DNA from 2 places in the Streptomyces sp. NPDC007164 genome. Region 1 is predicted to be linked to the other one. Evidence: riboswitches for the same ligand, from Rfam matches in the RefSeq annotation. Region 1 holds a riboswitch; the other holds the start of a gene.
The links. A riboswitch is a leader RNA that binds a small molecule or an ion and turns the genes downstream of it on or off. The one in region 1 is predicted to bind glycine.
Positions count from the first base shown of each region.

Region 2: it holds a riboswitch for glycine, as region 1 does, so the genes downstream of both, gcvT (glycine cleavage system aminomethyltransferase GcvT) here and gcvP (aminomethyl-transferring glycine dehydrogenase) in region 1, are expected to answer to the same signal.

Region 1 is NZ_JBEYFB010000056.1:23,221-30,587, reverse strand. It holds gene ABZ622_RS36625 (DNA polymerase IV) at 1-470, shown strand, start outside; gene ABZ622_RS36620 (PRC-barrel domain-containing protein) at 395-763, opposite strand; glycine riboswitch at 877-973, shown strand; gene gcvP (aminomethyl-transferring glycine dehydrogenase) at 1,168-4,053, shown strand; gene ABZ622_RS36610 (DUF5999 family protein) at 4,141-4,347, opposite strand; gene ABZ622_RS36605 (hypothetical protein) at 4,690-5,283, opposite strand; gene ABZ622_RS36600 (glutamate-cysteine ligase family protein) at 5,765-7,273, shown strand; gene ABZ622_RS36595 (substrate-binding and VWA domain-containing protein) at 7,346-7,367, opposite strand, start outside.
Region 2 is NZ_JBEYFB010000034.1:57,304-64,670, forward strand. It holds gene ABZ622_RS31105 (ABC transporter substrate-binding protein) at 1-1,419, opposite strand, end outside; gene ABZ622_RS31110 (ABC transporter permease) at 1,515-2,519, opposite strand; gene ABZ622_RS31115 (enhanced serine sensitivity protein SseB C-terminal domain-containing protein) at 3,063-3,842, opposite strand; gene ABZ622_RS31120 (enhanced serine sensitivity protein SseB) at 4,182-4,952, opposite strand; gene ABZ622_RS31125 (AAA family ATPase) at 5,024-5,716, opposite strand; glycine riboswitch at 5,876-5,972, shown strand; gene gcvT (glycine cleavage system aminomethyltransferase GcvT) at 6,114-7,250, shown strand; gene gcvH (glycine cleavage system protein GcvH) at 7,343-7,367, shown strand, end outside.

The DNA of each region.
Region 1 (7,367 bases):
TGGGCGTGACGGGGCTTGCCGACTACACACAGGAGGACCTCTTCGCCCAGGCCGCCGGCGAGCGCACCGCTGCCGGGGAATCGGCCCGGGAAGCGGCCGGGGAGCCGGCAGCGGGGACGGCACCGGCCGGGGACGAAGCCACTGAGCCGCCGGGCGATTCCCGGGCGGAGGTCCCGGAGAGTGCCGAGCAGCGCGCGGCACGGCGCTGGCCCGCCGGACACGACGTGCACCACGAGACGTACGGCCACGGCTGGGTGCAGGGCAGTGGTGTCGGACGGGTGACGGTGCGGTTCGAGGAGCCCGGATCGGCGCCCGGCCGGGTGCGTACGTTCCGGATCGACGACCCGGAGCTCCGGCCCGCCGATCCGCTGCCCCTGGTACGCGACCCGGTGGACTACTCGTCCTGGCCGGCCAGCCTGCCGAAGTCCCTGTCCGGTCCGGGCTCCCCGGGCGCGGAGTCCAGACCGTAGTGCCGGTAGAGCTGGAGTTCCTGTTCCGGCGAGAGATGACGGCCGACACCGAAGTCCGGTGCGTCCCTGATCAGGGCGCGGTCGAAGGGGATGCGCAGCGTGTCCTCCACGAATTCGCTGGGTTCCAGGGGGACGAACGCGTCCCGGCTGAAGAGTCCGGTACGTACGGCCGCCCACTCGGGCACCCCGGTCGCGTCGTCGAGATACACCTCGTCCACAGTTCCGATCTTGGTGCCCTTGCGGTCGAACGCCTTGCGGCCGATCAGGCTGCGCGGATCGATGTCGGTCTGCACGGTCCCTCCCACTGGTCGCGGCTACTCCACAAGCACTACAAAAAGGCAGATCCGGGTGGTTGGCCACTCGAGAAATCAGCCACGAACCCCGCTGGTAGGCTGGTCATGGCTGCTGACCCCGTGCGGGAGAGTCCTCCGGAGCTGATCCGAAGGCGCCGAAGGAGCAAATCCTCCCCGGAATCTCTCAGGCCCCCGTACCGCACGGACGAGGTCACTCTGGAAAGCAGGGCGGGTTTTGTGCGGCCGAGTGCCGGTGCGATTCCCTTCCTCACCGACGGTGAAAGCCGGTACGCCGCAGGGCGCGCCGGTGAAGCTCTCAGGTTGAGATGACAGAGGGGGAGGCCGTTCGGGCACCCGCGCCGCGGTGCCCCTCGCAGGTCGTTACAGACCAGGAGGCCTCCACCATGACCCCCCGCCGCACTCCGCTCTCCCAGCTGGAGCAGGGCATTCCGTTCGAGCAGCGCCACATCGGACCCGATGCCGAGGCGCAGTCGAAGATGCTCGCCCAGGTCGGTTACGGCTCGCTGGACGAACTCACCGCGGCCGCGGTGCCCGATGTCATCAAGAGCGCGGAGGCGCTCGGACTGCCGGCCGCGCGTACCGAGGCCGAGGTGCTCGCCGAGCTGCGTGAGCTCGCGGACCGCAACCAGGTGCTGGCCCCGATGATCGGGCTCGGCTACTACGGCACCTTCACCCCGCCGGTGATCCTGCGCAACGTCATGGAGAACCCCGCGTGGTACACGGCCTACACGCCGTACCAGCCGGAGATCTCGCAGGGCCGGCTGGAGGCGCTGCTCAACTTCCAGACGATGGTCGCCGAGCTGACCGGGCTGCCGACCTCCGGCGCCTCGCTGCTCGACGAGGGCACCGCGGCCGCCGAGGCCATGGCGCTCTCCCGGCGCGTCGGCAAGGTGCGCAACGGGGTCTTCCTGGTCGACGCCGACGCCCTGCCGCAGACGATCGCGGTCATCGAGACCCGCGCCGAGCCGACCGGTGTCGAGGTCGTCGTCGCCGACCTGTCCGAGGGCATCCCGGCGGAGATCGCCGAGCGCGGTGTCTTCGGCGTGCTGGTGCAGTACCCGGGCGCCTCCGGAGCCGTCCGGGACATCAAGCCCGTCGTCGAGCAGGCCCACGAGCTGGGTGCGGTCGTCACGGTCGCCGCCGACCTGCTCGCCCTGACCCTGCTCACCTCGCCCGGTGACCTGGGCGCGGACATCGCGGTCGGCACCACGCAGCGCTTCGGTGTGCCGATGGGCTTCGGCGGACCGCACGCCGGATTCATGGCCGTGCGCGAGAAGTTCGCCCGCAGCCTTCCCGGCCGCCTCGTCGGTGTCTCCGTCGACGCGGACGGCAACAAGGCCTACCGGCTGGCCCTGCAGACCCGCGAGCAGCACATCCGCCGCGAGAAGGCCACCAGCAACATCTGTACCGCCCAGGTACTGCTCGCGGTCATGGCCGGAATGTACGCGGTGTACCACGGCCCGGACGGGCTGCGGACGATCGCCCGGCGCACCCACCGTTACGCGACGATCCTGGCCGAGGGCCTGCGCGCCTCCGGGGTCGACATCGTGACCGGCGCCTTCTTCGACACCCTCACCGTGCGCGTCCCGGGCAGGGCCGCCGAGACCGTCGACGCCGCCCGCGAGCGCGGGGTCAACCTGCGGCTCGTCGACGCCGACCTGGTGTCCGTCGCCTGCGACGAGACCACCACCCGTACGCAGATCGCCGCCGTCTGGGCCGCCTTCGGTGCCGACGGTGACATAGAGGCGCTGGACGCCACCGTCGCCGACACGCTGCCCGAGGGGCTGCTGCGTTCCGACGAGATCCTCGCTCACCCGGTCTTCCACCAGCACCGCTCCGAGACCGCGATGCTGCGCTACCTGCGCAAGCTCGCGGACCGGGACTACGCGCTGGACCGTGGCATGATCCCGCTCGGCTCCTGCACCATGAAGCTGAACGCGACCACCGAGATGGAGTCGATCACCTGGCCCGAGTTCGGCGCGCTGCACCCCTTCGCGCCGGCCGAGCAGGCGCAGGGCTTCCTCACCCTCATCCGTGAGCTGGAGGAGCGTCTCGCCGAGGTCACCGGGTACGACGCGGTCTCGATCCAGCCGAACGCGGGCTCGCAGGGCGAGTTCGCCGGCCTTCTGGCCGTACGCGCGTACCACCGTGCCAATGGTGACGAGCAGCGCACCATCTGCCTCATCCCGTCCTCCGCGCACGGCACCAACGCGGCCAGCGCCGTCATGGCCGGCATGAAGGTCGTCGTCGTCAAGACCGCCGACGACGGCGAGGTGGACATCGAAGACCTCCGCGCCAAGATCGAGAAGCACCGCGACGAGCTCGCCGTGCTCATGATCACGTACCCGTCGACGCACGGTGTGTTCGAGGAGCACGTCGCCGACATCTGCGCCGAGGTGCACGACGTCGGCGGTCAGGTGTACGTCGACGGCGCCAACCTCAACGCGCTGGTGGGCCTCGCCAAGCCGGGCCGGTTCGGCGGCGATGTCTCGCACCTGAACCTGCACAAGACCTTCTGCATCCCGCACGGCGGCGGTGGCCCCGGCGTCGGCCCGGTCGGGGTGCGCGCGCACCTCGCGCCGTACCTGCCGAACCACCCGCTGCAGCCCGCCGCCGGCCCCGAGACCGGTGTCGGACCGATCTCGGCCGCCCCGTGGGGCTCGGCCGGCATCCTCCCGATCTCCTGGGCGTACGTACGTCTGATGGGTGGCGAGGGCCTCAAGCGGGCGACGCAGGTCGCCGTGCTCGCCGCGAACTACATCGCCAAGCGCCTTGAGCCGCACTACCCGATCCTGTACAACGGCCCGGCCGGTCTGGTCGCGCACGAGTGCATCGTGGACCTGCGGCCGATCTCCAGGGACACCGGCGTCAGCGTCGACGACATCGCCAAGCGTCTGATCGACTACGGCTTCCACTCGCCGACCATGTCGTTCCCGGTCGCCGGGACGCTGATGATCGAGCCGACCGAGAGCGAGAACCTGGCGGAGCTCGACCGGTTCTGCGACACGATGATCGCCATCCGCGGCGAGGTCGAGAAGGTGGCCTCCGGCGAGTGGAGCGCGGACGACAACCCGCTGCACAACGCCCCGCACACCGCCGCGATGCTGGGCGGGGAGTGGAAGCACGGGTACAGCCGTGAGGTGGCGGTCTTCCCAGCCGGCGTCTCGGCCGCCGACAAGTACTGGCCGCCGGTGCGCCGGATCGACGGAGCCTTCGGCGACCGCAACCTCGTCTGTTCCTGCCCGCCGCTGGACGAGTACGACAGCTGAGTCATGAGCGCGGGGGAGTGACGCGGACATGCGTCGGGGCCGGTTCGGAGATTTCTCCGGGCCGGCCCCAGCTCGTACCGGCCGCGATCAGGCGGCCTTCATCACTCGGTCGGTTCCCAGGGGCCGGTGCGGTGCGATGATCTGGCCGTCCGGGAGCAGCTCGCCGGTGTCCTCGAAGAGCAGGACCCCGTTGCACAGCAGGCTCCAGCCCTGTTCCGGGTGGTGGGCCGTCAGGCGGGCGGCCTCCCGGTCGGCTGAGTCGGCGGTCGGGCATGGTGGCTGGTGCTGGCACATGGCTGGGTTCTTTCGCTGCGTTGTAGTGAATGTCCTGCGGCTGGATGAGGTGTTCATGGCCGCCCCCCCCGTATCGATCGGTCCGGTCCCAGTGTTGCCCCACGGGCGTCAATCCGCAGGGATTTGGCAGCAGCACTTGTCCTTACTCGGAGGACGCATCACCCGCGCGGACGGTTCACCGCAACTGCACTGTCACTTCGGGTGGTTCGGGGTGGCCGGACCGGGCTAGTCCGGACGGGCATCGAAGTGCGCCCCCCCAGCACTGTGCCCCGCCACCAGGGAAGGTGACGGGGCACAGCGTTCTCGTACAGGGCGCGGCAATCTCGTACGGGGGTGCGGTTCTCAGGCCGGTGAGCCGAGCAGGGGGCCGGGGCCGGGGGTGATGCGCAGCGTCATCACGCGGAGCAGATCGGCGACCCGGTGCGGGCGATGGGCCGCGATGCCCGGCGGGGCGGGGGCCAGCGGAACGAGGAGGTCGGCCGGGGCGAGCTCCCCGCCGGCGGCGTCGGCCTCGGCGTCGCCGTGCAGCCACAGCGCGAGCATGTAGAGCTCCGGGATGGACAGCAGCCGTGGCTGATAGTGCGTGGTGACCGTCTCGGCCTGGCGCAGGGCGAGTTCGGTCGAGGCGATGTAGGGGCCCTCGAAGAAGTGCGAGAACGTCCAGCCGTCCGGCGTGAGCATGGTGTCCGCCGCGGCTACGGGCTGCTCCGCGCTGCGGATCAGGAACCGCCACGCGGCGAGCCGGGTGGCGGGAGCGAGCCCGCCCGGCCCGATCCGGTCCAGTACATGGACGGGGAGCGGGAGTTCGGGGCTCAGCGGTCCCTCGGCGGATCGGAGGGCTGGGGTGCGGGCCTCGCGGACTGCGGTGGGTGAACCGAGTGCCGCGAGAACGCTGCGCAGAGCGGGCGCGGGAGCCGGGGGAACATGCAGCGGCATAGTGGGTCGCCTCTCACTTCGGAGACACGGTGGTGCGTGGGCGGGTGCAGACGGCGCTGTCGGCATGCGGGGCCAGAGGAGGCCGGTGACTGGGCCGGTGCGTCAACTCTCTGCCTCGTCCGCGGAGTTTATACGACACGTGTTCACGCGGTGATTCCACTAGCCGTCGCAGCTATTTCCGACAAGGCGGTATCGAGACTTTATTATGCGGAGAATCTGCTGATTTTGCGTCAGCGGCGCAGCCGCCGCCTGGGATTTTTCCCCGGCCGCGGACGGCCGAAACGCGACGGTGTATTCACCATGCGCCGGGATGGGAAACCCGCGCTGCGTCATGCCCATGGAATGTGCCTCGGGCGGGCGCACTCAGATTACTGGCTCCGCGGCGTTCGCGGGGGCGTTATGGATCACCCGGCCTGGGCATTATCGATCGTGACGCGAGCGGCCTGGGCCGCGGGCCGCCACTTGAGGGAGGGACGCTCCGATGGGGGAGAAGGTCGTGGCGGGCGCCTTTGACCTGTCCGATCGGCAGGGGTACCGCAGGAAGCTCCACCAGTGCCTGGAGGGGCTGGAGCGGCTGCTGGCGGAGCGGAGGTTCGACCGGCCGCGCAACCTCATGGGCGTGGAGATCGAGCTGAATCTCGCGGGCGCCGACGGCATGCCGAAGATGATGAATGGGGAGGTCCTCCCGCGCATCGCGAGCCGTGATTTCCAGATGGAACTCGGGATGTTCAATTTGGAAGTGAACATAGTCCCGCACCGGCTGGACGGGCGTGTTTTCGACCAGTTGGCCGAAGAGCTCAGGACCGGGCTCGGATATGCCCACCGGAAGGCGGGCGAGGTGGATGCCGGGATCATGATGATCGGTATTCTGCCCACGCTGCGTCGCGAGGACCTCGTCGTGGCGAACCTCTCGGACGCGGATCGCTACACCCTGCTCAACGATCAAATCGTGGCCGCCCGGGGCGAGGATTTCACCCTCGATATCCAGGGCGTGGAGCGACTGGTGTCCACCTCCGCCTCGATCACCCCCGAGGCCGCCTGCACCTCGGTGCAGCTCCATCTTCAGGTGACACCGGCGCGGTTCGCCGCCGTGTGGAACGCGGCCCAGGCCGTCTCCGGCGTCCAGATCGCGCTGGGAGCCAACTCGCCGTTCCTGTTCGGCCGGGAGCTGTGGCGGGAGTCGCGGCCACCGCTATTCCAGCAGGCCACCGACACCAGGCCGCCCGAACTCCAGAACCAGGGAGTGCGGCCCAGGACCTGGTTCGGTGAGCGGTGGATCGGCTCGGCGTACGAGCTCTTCGAGGAGAACCTGCGCTACTTCCCGCCGCTGCTCCCGGTCTGCGACGAGGAGGAGCCGCTGCGGGTCCTGGACGAGGGCGGGGTGCCGCGGCTGCAGGAGCTGGTGCTCCACAACGGCACGGTCTACCGCTGGAACCGCCCCGTGTACGGCCTCGCCGACGGAGTACCCCACCTACGGGTGGAGAACCGGGTCCTGCCCGCCGGACCCACGGTCACCGATCTGATCGCCAACGCGGCGCTGTACTACGGGCTCGTACGGGCGCTCGCGGAGGAGTCCCGCCCGGTGTGGACCCGGCTGCCGTTCGCCGCCGCGGCGGAGAACTTCGACACCGCGTGCCGTCTGGGCATCGACGCGGAGCTGATCTGGCCGCGCTCCGGCCGTGCGGGCGGGCTCACCCGGGTGCCGGCCGTCAAGCTCGTACGGGACGAGCTGCTGCCACTGGCCGCGGCGGGGCTCGATGCCTGGAACATCGAGCCCGCGGACCGCGACCGATACCTCGGGGTCATCGAGGAGCGCTGCAAGCGACGGGTGAACGGAGCGTCCTGGCAGGCCGACACCTACCACCGGGCACGCGCGGCCGGGCTCGACCGGCACGCGGCGCTGGCCGCGACCACCCGGCGGTACGCCGAGCTGATGCACAGCGGGGAGCCGGTGCACACCTGGCCGATGGGTGCGCCTCCCAAGCCGTGAGACCGGGGCCGGGCCGCCTCGCCTTCCGGCTCACGGCCGTAACCCCCCGGCGCGGGCCGGCCGGGCCGGGGGCTACTCCTGTGCGGCGTGGCTG
Region 2 (7,367 bases), on a different contig from region 1:
CTTCTTCACGACGGACGGCGAGCCGGTGATGCTGGACGCCTCGGCGCCGTCGAGCGGGTCGACCTCGATCTTGATGCCGACCTTGCCGAGCTGCTCCTGGAGCGCCTCGGCGGTGTCGACCTCGCCCGGGTTGTTGTTGCGGGCGGTGAGCTTGGTGGAGAAGCCGGTCGGGTGACCGCACTGCTTCAGCTCGTCCTTGGCCTTGGCCAGGTCCGGCTTGCCCTTGCGGGCGAGGACACCGTACGGGTCGTAGTCGCTGTGACCCTTGATGGAGACCGGCAGGGTGCTGTTGGCGATCGCACCACCGGCGATCTCACCACCGCGGGTCTGCTGGAGACCGGCGAAGTCGGTGGCGTAGAAGACGGCCTTGCGGCAGTGGGCGTCGTCCAGCGGCTTCGCGGTGTGGACGAGCGCGACGTAGCGGACGAAGGACGTCTGCATGTTGTCGACGCTGGCCTTGTGGTCCTGGACGGCGGTGACGCGGCCGGACTGGGTCATGCCGGTGCCGTTGAGGTCGACGTCGTAGTCGCCCTCCATCAGCTTCTTGTCGTTCTCCTCCAGGTTGGCGGAGATCGTCACGGTGACCTTGTCCGGGAGCGCGGCGCGCAGCGGGTCGGAGGCCTTCTGCCACTTGTCGTTGCGGACGAGCACGATGCTCTTGCCCGGCTTGTACGACTCGAACTTGTACGGGCCGGAGGAGAACGGGCGCTGGGTGTACTTGGCGCCGTTGTCCTTGTCCGCCTTCACGGGCGTGCCGGACGGCATCGCGAGGAACTGCTCGAAGTCACCGTTGGGCTTGGGCAGCTTGAAGACGATGGTGTTGTCGTCGGGCGTCTCGATCGACTTGAGACCGAGCTTGTCCGCGGACTTGTCCTTGTAGGGGCCCTTGTACTCGCCCTTGGGGTCCAGCGTCTGCTTCAGGTACTGCGGGCCACCGGTGATGGTGTCCGTCGCCCAGATGCGCTCGATGCCGTACTTGACGTCCTTGGAGGTCAGCTTCGAGCCGTCCTCCCAGGTCAGGCCATCACGCAGCTTGTACGTGTAGGTCTTGCCGCCGTCCGTGATCTCACCGGGGCCGGTGGCCAGGTCGCCGACCAGCTTGGTGGAGCCCGCACCCGGCTTGGTGTCGTAGGTGACCAGCTGGCGGGTGTAGAAGCGCATGAAGTCCCAGGCCATGCCGTAGTAGGCACGCTGGGGGTCGGCGGAGTCGAGGTCCTGCTTGCCGACCATCTTCAGCGTTCCACCCGTTTTGGTGGACGGGTTGGCGACCTTGTTGAACGCCGCGTTGAAGCCGGCGCCCTTCGACTTGCCGCCGCCTTCGCTGTCGTCGCCGCCGCCGCACGCCGTGGTGGTCATCAGCGCCGCGACCACGAGGGCCGCACCAGCGGTGAGCCGTCGTTTCGAGGTAACTGTGGACATTTTCTCGTAACCTCCGAGATCGCGGTCCCAGGCCGTTGCTTGCCGGAGAACCATGGGAAAAGCCACCTGACGATGCGGCAGGGGCAAGTCGTGGGCTATCGGGTCCCCTTGGGGTCCAGGGCATCGCGCAGCCCGTCCCCGAAGAGGTTGAAGGCCAGCACGGTGATGAAGATCGTCACGCCGGGGAAGACCATGAACATCGGGTCGTGCTCGTACGTCTCCAGCGCGTCCCGCAGCATCCCGCCCCAGGAGGCGGTCGGCGGCCGGACACCGGCGCCCAGGAAGCTGAGAGCCGCCTCGGTGAGGATGTTGGTGGGGATCATCAGCGTCGCGTAGACGGTGATCGGCGCCACCAGGTTGGGCAGCAGCTCGCGGAAGAGGATGTGTGTCCGCCCGCCGCCGAGGCTGCGAGCCGCCTCCACGTACTCGCGCTCGCGCAGCGAGAGCGTCTGCCCGCGGACGATGCGTCCGACGTAGGGCCAGCCGAAGAAGCCGATGACGGCGACGAGTACGGCGATGCGCACGCCGCTGCCGGTGAGCCCGAGCAGGTCGTCGGGGAGGACCGAGACCAGGGAGATGATGAAGAGGAGCTGCGGGAAGGAAAGCAGCACGTCCATGACCCGGCTGATCACCGCGTCCACCCAGCCGCCGAAGTAGCCGGCGATGATCCCGAACAGGGTGCCGAGGGCGACGGCGACCAGGGCCGCCAGGAACGCCACGAGCAGCGAGATCCGGGCGCCGTAGACGATCCGGCTGAAGATGTCGCGCCCCTTGTTGGGCTCGACGCCGAACAGGTAGTCGCCGCTCACGCCGCCGAGGCTGCCCGTGGGGAGATTGGTCAGCGGGTCGAGCAGGTCCTGATGGAACTCGTTCGGCGGGTGCCCGAACAGGTTCACGATCAGCGGCGCGAAGACCGCCACCACGATCAGGACGAGGACAACGATGCCACCCGTCAGAGCAACCTTGTCCTGCTTCAGGCGGTTCCAGGCGATCTGCTTGAGCGACCGTCCCTCGACCTTCTTCACCCCGGAGTCGACTACGGGACCGCCGGCCGCGATCGGATCCGCTTCCTTGGTCGGCTCGTGCAGTGGTGCCGTCATCGTGGCAAGGACCCCTCTCAACCGGCGGTGGCCGGGCCGAACTGGCCGCTGTGGCGGCGCGATCAGTCAGTCGTACGCAGAGGCGGCAAGACGCCCTTGCTGCGGGAGTCTTCATTGCCGTTACGACTGGTAGCCATACCGACAGGCGAATGGATGCCTAACCGTGATGCGCTCTGGGGTGTTCCGTTATCCGGACGGATGTGAACGCCCGCCGAACACAGGTCAGTTGATACGGAAGGGGGGCATGCGCGCGGATTCACGACGCATTCACCATGAGTTGTGCCGAGCACGGAAATCTCGGACATGGGCGGCCCGATGGGCCACGGCGTGGATGAACACGCTTCCACATTCGGGGAGTTGGCGCCTTATGGCCGCGTTCCGGATATCAGGAACGTACGGCCGCATTCGGGCTTCCGGGGGTGAACCGCCCGTTTGCGGGCGGTGGGGAGGCGCATCCGCCCTTCCGGCGCGGGAACGCGAGGGCGGTGGGGAGGCGCATCCGCCCTCCCGGTGCGGGGACGCGCGACCGGGTGTCCGGACGGGTCAGTACGCGCCCTGGGGCGGGTAGCCGTAGCCCGCGACGGGGGCCGCCGGGGCGTGCGCCTCGCGGTCGTAGAACGGGCGGGCGTTGGCCCGCAGCCACATCGCGACCGGGTCGTACTCGTCGGACATCGCGACGGTGGAGACGGGCAGCCCCTCCGGGACGGCGGAGACCGACTGCTGCATCATCGCGCGCGCCGCGTCCACCGAGGGCGGGCTCGTGTCGTAGAGGTCGAGGCCGATGGTGAGGTACGGGACGCCGAGCGCGGGCTGCACCCAGGCGCGGCGCAGCGAGCGGATCGCCGGGGTGTGGTGGGCGTTCTGCGTGAGCAGGGCGTAGAACTGCGGGATCTCGATGCCCGGCTCGGTGAGCCGGAGCGGGCCGGCGGGCATCCGGTCGAGGCCGGTGGCGATCCGGCGCAGATCCAGCCAGGGGATGCCCACTCCGCCGCCCGGGGCGTGCGGGTTGAGCCAGATGCCCCAGCGGTCGGGAAAGAGGGTGCGGGCGATGTCCCGGCCGTCGACCAGCTCATGGGCGCGGTTCCAGCCGCTGGCCGAGAGCTCCTGGGCGGAGGTCACACAGGGGGCGTAGCCGAGGCCGTCGACCTCCATGTTTCCGTACTGGGCGTCGGGCGAGCCCGCCTGGCCCTGCCAGAGGAGCATCCAGATCCGGCCGCCCGCGAGGGCCTGCAGCAGCGCCTCGTACGCGTCGTAGCGCCCGGGCGTCACTTGGCGCAGCATGTGCTCGACCTGCCCGGCCGCCGCGGTGCCTGACGCACTCACCTGGTCCCGCCCCTCTTCGATCCACTGTGTCGGCCCGCCGCCCCGGGCACACGGGTGCGGCATGATGCCGAGGCACCAGCCATGAAACCAGCTTAGACCGACCGGCAATTGGGGGGTGGGAGAAGGAGCGGGGCTGGGTGCGTGCGGCTGCAAGGCGGAGGATTGAGGCAACGCGGAGCGTTGTTGATTGACGACAACGCCGCAGACGCGCGTGCCCAGCCCCGCGACGCCGCCCCCCAATTGCCGGTCGGTCTTATGCGCCGGTCCTGACACCGACTTGACGTCATGGGTCCGAGCGGTGTTCCCGGCCGGTGCCCGGTGGGGGCCCCGCGCCGGGTTCTATATGCCCGCTCGCTGGTAGAACGGCCGGATCCGCTCCCGCATCCAGTCGCCGACCGGGTCCTGTGCCACGTCGAGCAGTACGAGATTGACCGGCCAGGGAACCTCGACCCGGCCCAGAGCGCGGCCGAGGGCGTCCATCGGGGCATTGCGCCCCGCACCGTCCCAGGTGGAGAACTCGACGCCGATGAAGAGGACGGGGTCGCCGCCCTCGATGCTGGCCAGCGCCCGGCGGGCGGAGAGCACCACACCGCTCTCCTCGAACTCACCGGCCGCGGCGGCCAGGAAGTCGACCGGCTCCTCCTTCCAGTCCGGCTCGTACAGCCGGACCCTGCCGCCGCCGGCTGGCCCGTCCAGCGGAGTGCGCCCGGCCCGGCAGAGTTCGGCCACGGCGGGCGGGGGCAGCGGCATCCCGACCGCGCCGCCCGGGTTCACCGCGATGCCGAGCTGCGGCGGCAGCCCCCGGGCGAAGTCGCGGGCGGGCGCGACGGTGAAGGACATATGGGTGCCGACACAGGCGAGGAACTGCTGTTCGGAGCTGAAGACGGGGACGTACGGGGCGCCCTCGATCTCCACCGCCGGCAGATCCAGCGCCCCCGAGTCGGGACCGCCGCCGTTGGGCAGCGGCACCCAGACCTGGCTGCGGCCGAGCACCTCGACGAGCCGTCCGCCCGCCTCCGGGCTGCCCACCGAGGCCATCAGCACTTCTTCGAGCTCATTGGCCGGCCATCCGCCCTGCGGATGGGACTGGACCTGCGCCGGAACGTCCACTGCTTCCCCTTCTCGCCCAAGCCTTCCGGCAGAAGATTAACGCCCGGCCCCGCCACCGACCCGCGGCCCGGTCACCGGCCGCCGGGCGGCCCGTCCGCGAACCCGATCCGGGCGAGCCGCCCCGCCGCCTCCCGGTCCAGCAGCACCGCCGAGCCGCACCCGGGCGGCAGCAGCCCCGTCTCCGTCGCCCGCAGCAGCCTGCCCACCGCCCTGCGGTGCCGGGCGAAGGCGTATCCCGATACGCCGCGTCCGCGCTCGCGCTGGCCCTCCCGCGCGGTCTCGGGCGTGACGTCGAGCAGGACCAGATGCAGCACCCGGCCCCTGCGCCGCGCGTCCCGGGCCAGCCAGCCGCGCACCCAGGACTGCGTCCCGCAGTCGTGGACGACGACGGACTCCCCGGAGCGCAGCACCCGCCACAGCCCCCAGTAGTGGGCGGCGCGGACGAGCGGGCGGTAGAGGGCGTACGGGAATAAGCGGGGCACGGACCGCGCCCAGCGGTCCCGGGTGTCCTGGGAGTCGATGGCGTGCGCCGTCGTCACCGCGCGCCGGATGAGCGTCGACTTGCCGCTGCCGGGCAGCCCGGAGACCACCACCACGTCGCCCGCCGCGAAACGCAGGGCGCGCGGGCTGCGCCCGGCCCGCTCCCGCAGATCCCGCACGACGGGCGCGTGCGGGCCGGACACCTCCCTGGCCGGGGCCCCCGGCTGTGCGGGCATCGCCCCGTGCGCGAACCCCGCGGTCGTCGCGTACCGCTGCAACGTCATCGCCCTCCCCCTGTCGGATCACCCCACGTATGCCCCTGAAGTGTAAAGAAAAGGTAATGCGGCACAACCGTCCGCGCCGGTGATTTCCGGCGGGGGACCGGGGCCCCACTCCGGCCCGATGCGTGCGATGATGGCCCGGCCAACTGCATAAAGGCCGTTCGAATCCGCGCGGGAGAGTTCCGGTCACTGCTGTGCCGGGCGCCGAAGGAGCAAGTTCCTCCCTTGAATCTCTCAGGCCCCGTACCGCGTGGATGAGGCAGATCTGAAAAGCGGGCCGCTTCGCGGCTCCACCCAAGGTGCAAGCCGGACCCCTCCAGGGGATCTCGGCGAACCTCTCAGGTTCCGATGACAGATGGGGAGGGATCGTCCTCGTCGTCATGCCCTGGGAGTCATATCCATGAGCACCGCCCCCCGCCTCACCGCCCTCGATGCCCTGCATCGCTCGCTGGGCGCCACGATGACCGACTTCGCGGGCTGGGACATGCCGCTGCGGTACGCCAGTGAGCGCGACGAGCACAACGCCGTCCGCACCAGGGCCGGCCTCTTCGACCTCTCGCACATGGGCGAGATCACCGTCACCGGCCCCCAGGCCGTCGACCTGCTGAACTTCGCGCTCGTCGGCAACATCGGCACCGTCTCGGTGGGCCGCGCCCGCTACACGATGATCTGCGCCGAGGACGGCGGCATCCTGGACGACCTGATCGTGTACCGGTTGGGGGAGGCGGAGGCCCCCGAGTATCTGGTCGTCGCCAACGCCGGCAACGCCCAGCTGGTCCTCGACTCGATCACGGAGCGCGCCGGGGGCTTCGACGCCGAGGTGCGCGACGACCGCGACGCGTACGCGCTGCTCGCCGTCCAGGGCCCGGAGTCCCCCGCCATCCTGGCCTCGGTCACCGACGCCGACCTGGACGGCCTGAAGTACTACGCCGGTCTGCCGGGCACGGTCGCCGGTGTCCCCGCACTGATCGCCCGTACCGGCTACACCGGCGAGGACGGCTTCGAGCTGTTCGTCGCCCCCGAGCACGCCGAGCAGTTGTGGCGGGCGCTCACCGAGGCCGGTGCCTCGCGTGGCCTGATCCCGTGCGGCCTCTCCTGCCGCGACACGCTGCGTCTGGAGGCGGGCATGCCGCTGTACGGGCACGAGCTGACCACGGAGCTCACCCCCTTCGACGCCGGTCTCGGCCGGGTCGTGAAGTTCGAGAAGGAGGGCGACTTCGTCGGCCGCAAGGCCCTGGAGGCCGCCGCCGAGCGCGCCGAGACCGCCCCGCCGCGCAAGCTGGTCGGCCTGGTCGCCGAGGGCCGCCGGGTGCCGCGCGCCGGCTACCCCGTTGTCGCCGTGGGCGGATCCGGCGTCCAGGTCGTCGGCGAGGTCACCTCCGGCGCCCCGTCCCCGACCCTGGGCAGGCCGATCGCCATGGCGTACGTCGACGCCGCGCACGCCACGCCCGGCGCCGAGGGCGTCGGAGTGGACATCCGGGGCACCCACGAACCGTACGAGGTCGTGGCGCTGCCGTTCTACAAGCGCCAGAAGTGACGTCGGCGCTCCCGAAGAAGTGACGCAGTCGCGTCTCACACCGTAAGACCACCGTTCATCAGCACTCCCCCGCGTACAGGAGAATTCAGGTCATGAGCAACCCCCAGCAGCTGCGTT